DNA from 2 places in the Micromonospora tarapacensis genome. Region 1 is predicted to be linked to the other one. Evidence: riboswitches for the same ligand, from Rfam matches in the RefSeq annotation. Region 1 holds a riboswitch; the other holds the start of a gene.
What was found. Region 1 has a riboswitch for cyclic di-AMP ahead of KIF24_RS27440 (coiled-coil domain-containing protein). Riboswitches for the same ligand answer to the same signal wherever they lie in the genome.
Positions count from the first base shown of each region.

Region 2: it holds a riboswitch for cyclic di-AMP, as region 1 does, so the genes downstream of both, KIF24_RS07350 (coiled-coil domain-containing protein) here and KIF24_RS27440 (coiled-coil domain-containing protein) in region 1, are expected to answer to the same signal.

Region 1 is NZ_JAHCDI010000004.1:4,685,879-4,691,380, forward strand. It holds gene KIF24_RS27420 (heavy metal translocating P-type ATPase) at 1-302, opposite strand, end outside; gene KIF24_RS27425 (heavy-metal-associated domain-containing protein) at 388-600, opposite strand; gene KIF24_RS27430 (metal-sensitive transcriptional regulator) at 720-1,016, shown strand; gene KIF24_RS27435 (YibE/F family protein) at 1,328-2,680, shown strand; cyclic di-AMP (ydaO/yuaA leader) riboswitch at 2,847-2,978, shown strand; gene KIF24_RS27440 (coiled-coil domain-containing protein) at 2,982-3,995, shown strand; gene KIF24_RS27445 (carbonic anhydrase) at 4,084-4,782, opposite strand; gene KIF24_RS27450 (helix-turn-helix transcriptional regulator) at 4,983-5,318, shown strand; gene KIF24_RS27455 (hypothetical protein) at 5,444-5,502, shown strand, end outside.
Region 2 is NZ_JAHCDI010000004.1:289,138-294,639, forward strand. It holds gene surE (5'/3'-nucleotidase SurE) at 1-106, opposite strand, end outside; gene KIF24_RS07345 (PfkB family carbohydrate kinase) at 115-1,095, opposite strand; partial or broken gene KIF24_RS07350 (coiled-coil domain-containing protein) at 1,296-2,392, opposite strand; cyclic di-AMP (ydaO/yuaA leader) riboswitch at 2,397-2,528, opposite strand; gene KIF24_RS07355 (cation diffusion facilitator family transporter) at 2,681-3,598, opposite strand; gene KIF24_RS07360 (HelD family protein) at 3,692-5,502, opposite strand, start outside.

The sequences.
Region 1 (5,502 bases):
CGCACGGCGGGCAGCCCGTCCGCCGGTTCGCCCGCGTCGGCCGGGGTGGCCGGTGCCGGCAGCGTGGCGCGGTAGCCGGTCTGCTCCACCGTGGCGACCAGGTCGTCCGGGCTCACGGAGACGTCGTAGGAGATGGTCGCCTTCTCGGTGGCGTAGTTGACGGTGGCCTGCACGCCGTCCATCCGGTTCAGCTTCTTCTCGATCCGGGCGGCGCAGGCGGCGCAGGTCATCCCGCCGATGGCCAGCTCGATCAGGTGCGGCGCGGTGGTCAGCGGTCGGCTCGTCGTCATGGCTGGTCCCATCGGTCGTGCTCGTGTCCGGGCGTGCCGTGCCCGTCGTAGGTTCCGCTCGTTCCCGGTGTCCCCACCGAGGCCGGTGTCGGCCGGCTCAGGCGCCGGCCAACTCGTAGCCGGCCTCGTCGACGGCCGCGCGCACCGCGTCGTCGGTCAGCGGCTGGTCGCTGATGACGGTGACCAGGCCGGCGGCCAACTCGACCTGTACGTCCTTGACGCCCGGGATCGCGGCGACCTCGGTGCTGACCGCGTTGACGCAGTGCCCGCAGGTCATCCCCTGCACGTGATAGGTGGTGGTGGTGACCATGGCGACGCCCCTCTCCGCACCCGCCCGGTGGGGCGGGCACAACATCGAACGTACCCGCAGGGGGTATCTGACACCAGTGACGGTACCATACCCCTGGGGGGTAGGTTACGCTTGTCCGCATGACCACACCCGCGCCGATCCGCGGCTACACCGCCAGCAAGGACCAACTGCTCGCCCGGCTGCGCCGGGTCGAGGGCCAGGTGCGCGGCATCGAGAAGATGGTCGACGACGATCGCTACTGCATCGACGTGCTCACGCAGATCTCCGCCATCCAGGCCGCGCTGGACAAGGTCGCCCTCGGCCTGCTCGACGGGCACGCCCGGCACTGCATGCACGAAGGCGCCGCGGAGGGCCGCGCCGACGAGATGGCCACCGAGATGATGGCCGCCGTCGGCCGCCTGATGAAGCGCGGCTGACCGGCCCCGGCCCACCACCGCCTGCCGCGAACCGCCGACGAGGCCACGCGAAAACTGCGTTCCGAACCCGGGCTGGCTACCATTCGCACACCATGGCCAGCCGAAATCCGTGCCCTGCGGCCCGCGTCCGCCGTCCGGCCCACGCCCCCGTGAACGCCGGAAGGCCGTCCAGCGCCGTCCAGGGCTCACGGTACGCAGCCGCCATGCCACGCCCGGGCGCCTCGGGCCGCAGGTGGCCACCATCGTCCGGCAGCGCTGAACCGTCTCGCCCGTCGACACGTACTCCGTCATGAATCGTTGGGAGACACCGAATGGGCGCCGACCACACCCGTTCCGCTCCGCCCACCCCACCCCGGGTGCGGCGGATCCTTGTCGTGACGGTGGTCCCCCTCTTCCTCGCCTCCCTGGTCGCCGCCCTCGTGCTCTGGCCCCGGGACGCGCCGCGACCGGAGACCGCCGACGACACCCCGCGCTACCACGGCACGGTCACCCGGGTGGTGAGCGAGCCCTGCCCGCCCAGCCCTGAGGTTCCGGAGGGCACCCCGACCACGGCGGCAGGGCCGTGCGGCACGGTCACCGTCCGGGTGCAGAGTGGTCCGGACGCCGGCCAGGAGGTGCAGACGCCCATCCCCGCCGGGCCCGGGGCACCCCGGGTCGGGGTCGGCGACGACATCATCCTGGTCTCGCTGATCGATCCGGAGGATCCGTCGATCAGCACCTACAACGTCGCCGAGCACCAGCGCGGCAAGCCGCTGATCTGGCTCGGGGTGCTCTTCGCCGCGGCGATCGTCGCCTTCGGGCGGTGGCGGGGCGTGGCGGCCCTGGGCGGTCTGGCGGTCACCTTCGCCATTCTGCTGACCTTCGTGCTACCCGGCATCAGCTCCGGCCAGCCGCCGCTGGTGGTGGCCATCGTCGGGGCATCTCTGATCATGTTCGTGGTGCTCTACCTGACCCACGGCGTGTCCGCCCAGACCTCGGTGGCCGTACTCGGCACGCTCGGCAGTCTGGTGCTCACCGGCCTGCTCGGCCTGGCCGCCACCGGGGCCACCGAGCTGACCGGTTTCGGCAGCGAGGACGCCACCACGCTGTCGATGTTCCGCGCCGACGTCGACCTGCACGGGCTGCTGCTTGCGGGCATCATCATCGGCTCACTGGGAGTGCTGGACGACGTCACGGTCACCCAGGCCGCCGCGGTCACCGAACTGCGCCACGCCAACCCCAACTTCTCCCGCCGCGAGTTGTACCGCTCGGCGACCCGCGTCGGGCGCGCACACATCGCGTCGGTGGTCAACACCATCGTGCTGGCGTACGCCGGCGCCTCACTGCCGCTGCTGCTCCTGCTCACCGCCGACTCCCGCGCGCTGGGCCAGATCCTCACCAGCGAGTTCCTCGCGCAGGAGATCGTCCGCAGCGTGGTGGCCACCCTTGGGCTGGTTGCCGCCGTGCCGCTGACCACCGCCCTGGCCGCGGTGGTCACCACCGCCGGACGCCGCGAAGCCGTCGGCGGCGACAAGAACGGCGACCACGCCCCGGCAGCCCGCCGGCCGGCAACCGACCGGGCCGAGGCACTACACGCGCTCGGCACCCCGCCCACCCGTGACCCGTCCCCCGCCACCCACTCCGGGTGGCCCGACCCGAACAGGAGCACGGACACCGCATGGTGACACTCCTCAGCGTGACCGCCCCTGCCGATACGGCTCGTTTACGTGTCGTCGGTCACTCAAAGCGATTACGAAATGACGTATCTCGTCGGGTTCGGGGCGTAGAAGGACAGATGGACTGTCGGGTAACCTCACTGCCGGTCACCGACGAAGGCGTGAAGCGGCGCCTGCGGTGCCACCGCCCAATCGCCGTCAGGCGAGCCGGGGACCCAGGTACGTGGGGTGAATCCGCGAGAGCGGTAGGGACCACTTCCGTCCCGAACCCGTCAGCTAACCCGGTCGGCGGTCGATGGAAGGGACAACAGTGACGGCACCCCTACGCCGCTGGATGACACCCGTGGTGGCCGTGTTCGCCGCGTTCGCCGTGTTCGCCGGCCCGTTGCCGGCGACAGCCGCGCCGAACAACCCGAAACCGGCCGAGCACGACGACGACCCGCCGATGCTCAACGAGCTGATCGAGACGACCAACCGGGACTACTCCAAGGCAAAGTCCAAGCTGGAGAAGTCCAAGAAGCGGCAGCTCCAGCTGGCGGTGGAGGTCCGCCGGGCCCAGGCGGATCTCGACGAGCTCTCCCCGCAGGTCGCAGAGATCGCCACCCAGTCGTACCGGACCGGCCGGGTCGGCGCGATCGTCATGCTGCTGCAGAGCAACGCCCCCGACTCGTTCATCGACCGCGCCTCCGCGCTGGACGAGCTGAACCTGGTCAACGACAAGAAGTTGAGCGAGGTCAACGAGGTCAAGCTCCGCGCCGAGCAGGCCAAGCTCGCGCTCGACGCCGAGGTACGCGAGCAGCAGAAGCTGACCAACGACATGGCGCGCAAGAAGTCGGAGGCGGAGAAGTCGCTCCGGCTGGTCGGTGGGGTCGGCCTCACCGGCGGTCTGGTGGACGCCACCTCCCCGGTGGCCCGCGTCGGACCGAACCGGGCGTCGGACGGCGGCTGGAAGTCCGAGTCGTGCAGCCAGAACGACCCGACCACGTCGGGGTGCATCACGCCGCGGACGCTGCACATGTACAAGGAGGTCAAGCGGGTCGGCTTCAACCGGTTCGTCGGCTGCTTCCGGCCCGGCGACAGGTTCGAGCACCCCAAGGGCCGGGCCTGTGACTGGTCGTTGCAGAACAGCGGCTTCCGCCCCTGGCACAACAACGACACCCGGATCTACGGCAACAACCTGGCGGCATTCCTGGTCCGCAACGCCGACCGGCTGGGCGTCTACTACGTGATCTGGAACCGGCAGATCTGGTTCCCGGCAACGGGGTGGAGTTCCTACAGCGGCCCGTCGAACCACACGGACCACGTCCACGTCTCGCTGCTCTGAGAGCGCCCGCCAGAGCCGGCACCGAGGGCCGTTCCGCCGACCGGCGGAACGGCCCTCGCGCTCCGCTGCGGAGCCTGGGACGTGGCGGTCAGGCGGCGGGCATCACCACGCCGGCCAGGTCGGCGGGCTCCGACGCCACCGCACGCACCTCACCGGCGGCCAGCCGGTACGACATGCCCACCACCGCGCAGCGCCCGGCAGCCACCTCGGCGGCGAGTGCCGCCGAGGACGCCAGCATCGCCTCGACGGTCTGCGCGATGTGGATGTCGACGATCCCGTCCAGATCCTCCACCCCGGCGTCCTGGGCGTGACGCAGGCTGGGCACCACGGCGTCCACCACGGCCCGCAGGTGACCGGTGGGTGCGATGCCGGTGGCCACCGCCGCGCGCGCCGCCTGCACGGCACCGCACGAGTCGTGTCCGAGCACCACCACCAGCGGCGTACGCAGCACCGTCACCGCGTACTCCACGCTGCCCAGCACCTCGGGACCGACGGTGTGCCCGGCGGTCCGGACCACGAAGAGGTCACCCAGCCCGCGATCAAAGATGATCTCCGCGGCGAGCCGGGAGTCGGAACAGCCGACGATCACCGCGAAGGGGTGCTGCTCGGCCGCGACGGCGGCCCGGCGCCCGGCGTTCTGGTTCGGGTGCCGGAGCCCGTCGGTGACGAATCGCTGATTGCCGGCGATCAGCTCGGCGAGCGCCAGCCGCGGGGCGCCGGGCAGGTCTGCGGTCAGGAACTCCCGTTCCGGTCCCGGCTGCGCGCCGAGTGATCCGGGTCGGCTCATCCGGCTTCACCTCGTCTCTCGGTGGAATGCCTGGTCATCCCGGCCGACGCTGGTCGCGGGCTGCCATCACCGTCACACGCAGCGCAAGGCACGTCAAGCTATGCGTGATATACATTTCATGTGTCCGTCGGCGCTCGCCCATGGCGGGTGGGGTCGCGCGAGACGGGCGCGGCCCGAGCACCCGAACGGCAGGTCATACGATGGCGAACATGGCGACCACTGGCGAGCGGGAAAGCACCCGGAACTGGACTTTCCTCACGAACCACGCTCACGTACTACTCGCCATCGCCCGTAACCCCACCGCCCGGCTTCGCGACGTCGCGACCGAGGTGGGCGTCACCGAACGCGCCGCCCAGGCGATCGTCGCCGACCTGGAAGCAGGCGGCTACCTGCACCGCACCCGCGTCGGCCGGCGCAACGAGTACACCCTCAACCCGACCGGCCGGTTCCGCCACCCGGCGGAGGCCGACCGCCAGGTCGGCGACCTGTTGGCGCTGTTCACCAAGGAGCCGGTGACCGGCGCCGCCGATCACTGACCTGCCGACCGGGCACGAGCGACGCCGCCGACCGGGGGCGTCCGAACCGGACGACGTGGTGCGCTTCACGATCCGCGGCCGGTCGTGGCGGTGCGGTTCTCCGGCCACGGGGATAGGTTGAACCCGTGCCGTCCCTCGTGCTCGCCCGTCCGATGTGGCCGGCGACGCTGCGCGCACTGCGGGG
Region 2 (5,502 bases), 4.4 Mb from region 1:
CCTCGATGGGGGCGGCCACCACCACGTCCAGTCCCCGGTCCACCGCGGCCCGGGCCAGTGCCTGGATGCCGGGCGCGGCGATCCCGTCGTCATTGGTGATCAGCACCCGTAGCGTCATCGCCCGCCCGCCCGCTGGGCCAGTTCGTCGGGGGTGGTGCGCTCCTGCGCCCGGCTGCCCGCCGGCTCCAGCCGGACCCGGTCCACCAGGCCGGTGATCGAATCGAGCCGGCCGGTACCCAGTCCGTGCCGGGTGACGTTCAGCGCGCCGGCCGCCGCGCCGGTGCGGATCGCCGTGCGTACGTCGCCGCCCCCGGCGACCACGGCGGCCACACCGGCGGTCATCGAGTCGCCCGCGCCCCGTGGGTCGGCCGCCTCCAACCGGGGCATCCGCACCTCGAATGCCTCGCCGTCGACAAGCGCCAACGCCGGCTGGTCGGCCCGGCTCACCAGGACGTTCTCGGCACCGGAGGCGTGCAGGTCGTACATCGCGCGGGTGAGCTGCTCCTCGTCGTCGCCGGCCGCCCGGCCGTCGGCGATCAGTTCCTCGTGGCTGACCTTGAGGAAGAAGACGCCGGCGTCCAGGACTGCCGTGAGGTGCTCGCCGGAGAGGTCCACCACCACCCGTCCGCCGTTGGTGGCCAGGTCGGCGGCGAAACGCCGGTAGAGGTCCGCGGGGACCAGCGTGGGGTCGTTCGGCCCGCTCAGCACGCTCACCGGCGCGCGCAGCCCCTCGCCGAGCGCCAGGTTGTACAACTCGTCGAGCTCATGGCGGCTCAGCGGCTGCCCCACCACGTCGACGACCTCGCGGCGGCTGCCCTCGCGGCGGTCGTGCACGTAACCACCGCTCCCGCCGGAGTCGCGTGCCACCGCCTTGAGGTGGACCCCCTCGCTGGCCAGCAACGGCTCCAGCACCTGTCCGATCTCGCCGCCGAGCGCCGTGCACAGCACGACGTCGACGCCGAGCGAGAGCACCATCCGGGCCTGCCAGATCCCCTGCCCGCCGGGATGCAGGTGCAGTTCCGGCGCGTCGTTCGGCTGCTCGATCGTGACGGTCAGCTGTGGGGTCGGTGCGAAGACCATGACGTGCCCGCTCACCCGGCGTACCCGCGCATTCCGACGTCCCTCGGTCCGTCCATGCCCGTTCCTCCTGTTCGCGGCGAATGTCCGCTCCCCTGCTCGACGGTAACCAGGGAGGCGCGACGGCGCGCGCCGGAGGGAGGATGCCCCGCCGGGCAACGGTGGAAACGCGGCACGGGGGTGGACCGCCGACGGCAGCCCACCCCGGTGCCGTGGGGTCAGTACACCGACAGGTGAACGTGGTTGGTGTGGTCGCTGGACGGGTCACCGCGGGCGCCGCTGTACGACTTCCACCCGCTGCTGGGCAGCCAGATCTGTCTGTACCAGATCACGTAGAGCACGGCGAGTCGGTCGGCGTTGTTCACGAAGTACGCCGCCAGGTTGTTGCCGTACGTCCGGTCGCCACCCGTGGCGTCGCCGCCGAAGCCCTTCTTCTGGGCCGCGAAGTCGCAGGCCCGGCCCTTGGGGTGCTCGCCCGAACCGCCGGAGCGGTAGCAGGAGACGTACCGGGTGAAGCCGTCCGCCTTGGCCTGCTTGAGCGCGTGCAGCGTGCGGGGGGTGATGCAGCCGTTGGCCGGGGTGGGGTCGTTGACGCTGCACGACTCCGACGGCCACGAGCCGTCGGAGTTGCGGGGTGCGGGCTTGGCCGTCGGGCTGGACCCGCTGCTGCGGGAGGTCGAACGGTTCGCCCGCTCGGCCGCCTCGGCCCGCTCCGCCGCCTCGGCCCGCTCGTTGGCCACCGTCAACGCCCGTTCGGCCTGGTCCTTGCGCTTGGCCATCACGGCCACCTGCTTGCGCTGTTCCTGGACCTCGACGTCCAGGGCCTGTTTGGTCCTGCTGACCTCGTCGCGGGTGACCTGGAGTTCGCGCAGCGCACGGTCCTCGTTCGCGGCCACCGCGTCCAGCGCCGCCGCCCGGTCCATGAAGCCGGCCGGGGACCCGCTGTGCAGCAGTGCCGACGCGGCGCTCAGCCGTCCGGTGCGGTACGCCTGCGCGGCGATCTCGGCGACCTTGGTGCCCCGCTCGGCGAGTTGACTCTCGGTCGTCTTGAGCTGCTCGGCGAGTTGCTTCTGGCGCTTGACCGAGCGGTCCAGCGCGGTCCTGGCGTCGAGGTAGCCCTTGCTGGCGGCCTCCAGTTGGGCGCGGAGTGCCGGCGTGCCACCCTCGTCGTCCACGTCGCCGGGGGCCGCGCGCAGTCCCTGCGGTGCCGCGGCGGCGGGGCGGGGGCGAGCGCGACGCCCAGGGCGAGGGCGAGGGCGGCGGCGATCAGGGCCGCGGGAAGGGCGGCCGGTCTCACGGTTGCCACTGCTGGCATGCACATGTCCTTCCGTCAGCCGCCGACCGGGTTAGCTGACGGGTTCGGGACGGAAGATCCCTACCGCTGACGCGGATGCACCCCAGGAACGTGGTTCCCCGGTTCGCCCTGGCGGGCGATTAGGCGGCGGCCGCCGCCGGCACCGGTGGGTGCCGCCTGGCGGAGGCCGGGTCCGAGCGTACCGGTGCTGCTGTGACCGGTGCAGCTGATGTGACTCATGGTGTTCGCTTGTTGACTAGTAAACCAGGTCAAATCGGTGCAATGGGTCCGTTTGTTCAGGGCCGCCCGCTACCACTCGACGGCCCCGCAGTTCCCGGGGTTCGCTCGCGGCTCGATCTGGAGGGTGGCGTGCTCGATCCGGAAGTCCTCCAGCAGGGCCGCCCGGGCCGCCGCCAGGACCGTGCCGACGTCCGCGCCGGGCGTGACGATCAGGTGTGCCGAGGCCACCTCCATGCCGGAGGTCAGTGTCCAGACGTGCAGGTCATGGACGCCGGCCACGCCGGGCACCGCGGCCAGCCGGTCGTGTACCGCGGTGACCTGGAGGTGCTCCGGGGCGGCCTGCACCAGGATCCGCACCGCCGCCCGACCCAGGCGCCACGTCCGGGGCAGGATGAACCCGCCGATCGCCACCGCCACCAGCGGATCGGCCCACCACCAGTCGGTTGCCGCGATCAGCAGCGCCGCCCCGATCACACCGAGTGAACCGAGCAGGTCCGCCAGCACCTCCAGGTACGCGCCCCGCAGGTTGATGCTCTCCCGGGCACCCGGCCGCAGCAGCGCGAACGCGGCCACGTTGGCGAGCAGGCCGAGCGTCGCCACCACCAACACCGGCCCCGCCGGCACCTCGGGTGGGTCGCCGAACCGGCGCACCGCCTCGATCAGCACGTACACCGCGACACCGGAGAGCAGCGTGGCGTTGGCCAGCGCGGCGAGCACCTCCAGCCGGTAGAGCCCGAAGGTGCGCTGCGGATCGGTGTCCGCCCGGCGGGTGGCGGCGACGGCGGCGAGTGCCATGCCGATGCCCAGCACATCGGTGAACATGTGCCCGGCGTCGGAGAGCAGGGCCAGCGAGCCGGTCCGCAGGGCGGTCGCCGCCTCGGCCACCATCAGGGCGCTGAGCAGGGCGAAAGCCGCCCACAGCCGGCCGGAGTGGCGGTGTGCGGCGTTCGACACCGCGGCGTGGTGGTGGTCGTGACCCGCGCCCACCCAGACACCTTCCGCCGTCCGCCCGGCCGGGGTCAGACCTATGCCAACATCGCTATGTGTGCAACCGTTGGCGCGACCCGGCGGGAGGCGAGCTCAGCCGGCCGGGTCGATCGTGGTCAGTCGCTGGGTGGCCCGGGACAGCGCGACATAGAGGGTGCGTACGCCGGCGCCCGGCTCCGCGCGGATCTCGCCCGGTGCGACCAGGACCACCCCGTCGTACTCCAGGCCCTTGGCCTCCAGGCTGTCCACCACCTGGAGGCGATCCCCGCCGAGCCGGCCGAGCCAGGCCGCGACCTCGCCCCGGCGCGGCGCCGGGGTGATCACTCCGACGGTGCCCTCGACCTGCCCGAGCAGGGCGCTGGTGGCCGTCACGACCGTGGCCTCCAGTTCGTTTGCCGGCACCACCAGCTGGACCGGGTCGACCCCGGTGGAGCGGACGGCGGTGGGCAGCGCGAGATCCGGGTACGCCCGCCGGATCTCGGCCGCCGCCACCGCGAAGATCTCCGCCGAGTTGCGGTAGTTCGTGGTGAGCGTGAAGCGGTGCCGCCGACGGCGACCCAGCGCCTGGTCGCGGGCCCGGTCCAGCTCCTGCGGATCCCCCGTCCACGCCGTCTGCGCCGGGTCACCCACCACCGTCCACGACGCCAGCCGCCCGCGCCGGCCGATCATCCGCCACTGCATCGGTGACACGTCCTGCGACTCGTCGACCACCACGTGGGCGTAGTCGCGGTAGTCCTCGGGGCGTTCCCGGGCCGCCTGCCGGGCGGCCCGCTGCCGGTCGGTGAAGGTGCTCAGCTCGCGCACCCCGCCGGCCAGCTGGAACGGGTCCCGCCTGGCCCGGGCCGGCCGCATCGGCTTGCCGAGCAGCGCGTCCAACTCGTCGAGGAGCGCGATGTCGGCGACGCTCGGCCCGTCGGCGGCCAGCACCCTGTAGGCCTGCCCGAGCAGCCGGATCTCGGCGCCGGAGAGGAGGCCGCTGGCGTACCGGCGCAGCCGCTGCGGATCGGCCAACCAGCCGAGCACGTGCCGGGGGTGCAACCGTGGCCACCAGGCCTTGAGGAAGTCGCGGAAATCCGTCCGGTCGATCAGCTCGTCCTCGAAGGCGCGCTGCTCGGGCAGGTGCGAGATGCCGAGGCGGCGGGCCTGCGCCCAGAGCGCGGCGAGCACGCCGTCGAAGCCGGCCCGGCGCACCTCGTTACGCCGGGCGCCGCGGGGCAGCGCCCGGTCCCGGATGGCATCCAGCTCGGCCCGCTCCAGCCGCAGCAGCTGCCCCCGGTACAGCAGACGCAACTCGGTCGGGGAGCCGGGCACCGCGTCCCGGGTTGCCCGTTCCAGCACCCGGCGCATCCGCAGCGAGCCCTTGACCGCGGCCACCTCGGGCGGATCGGTGCGGGTGGCGGTCGACCCGGGGAAGAGAGTGCCCAGGGAGTGCAGGGTGGCGGTGTCCTCGCCCAGCGACGGCAGCACCGAGGCGATGTACTCGACGAAGACCGAGGACGGGCCGATCACCAGGATGCCGCCGCCGGCGTACCGGCTGCGGTCGGCGTAGAGCAGGTACGCGGCCCGGTGCAGCGCCACCGCCGTCTTGCCGGTGCCCGGACCGCCGGAGACGATCGTGACCCCCGAACCGGGGGAGCGGATCGCCTCGTCCTGCTCGCGCTGGATCGTCGCCACGATGTCGCGCATGCCCCGACCGGTGGTCCGGGACAGGGTGGCCAGCAGCGCGCCGTCGCCGACCACCGCCATGTCCGGCGGCGCGGCGTCCGGGTCGAGCAGGTCGTCCTCGATCCGGGTGACCCGCTCCCCGCTGGACTGGATCGTCCGGCGCCGGACCACGCCCAACGGCTCGGCGGGGGTCGCCCGGTAGAACGCGGCGGCGGCCGGGGCCCGCCAGTCCACCACCA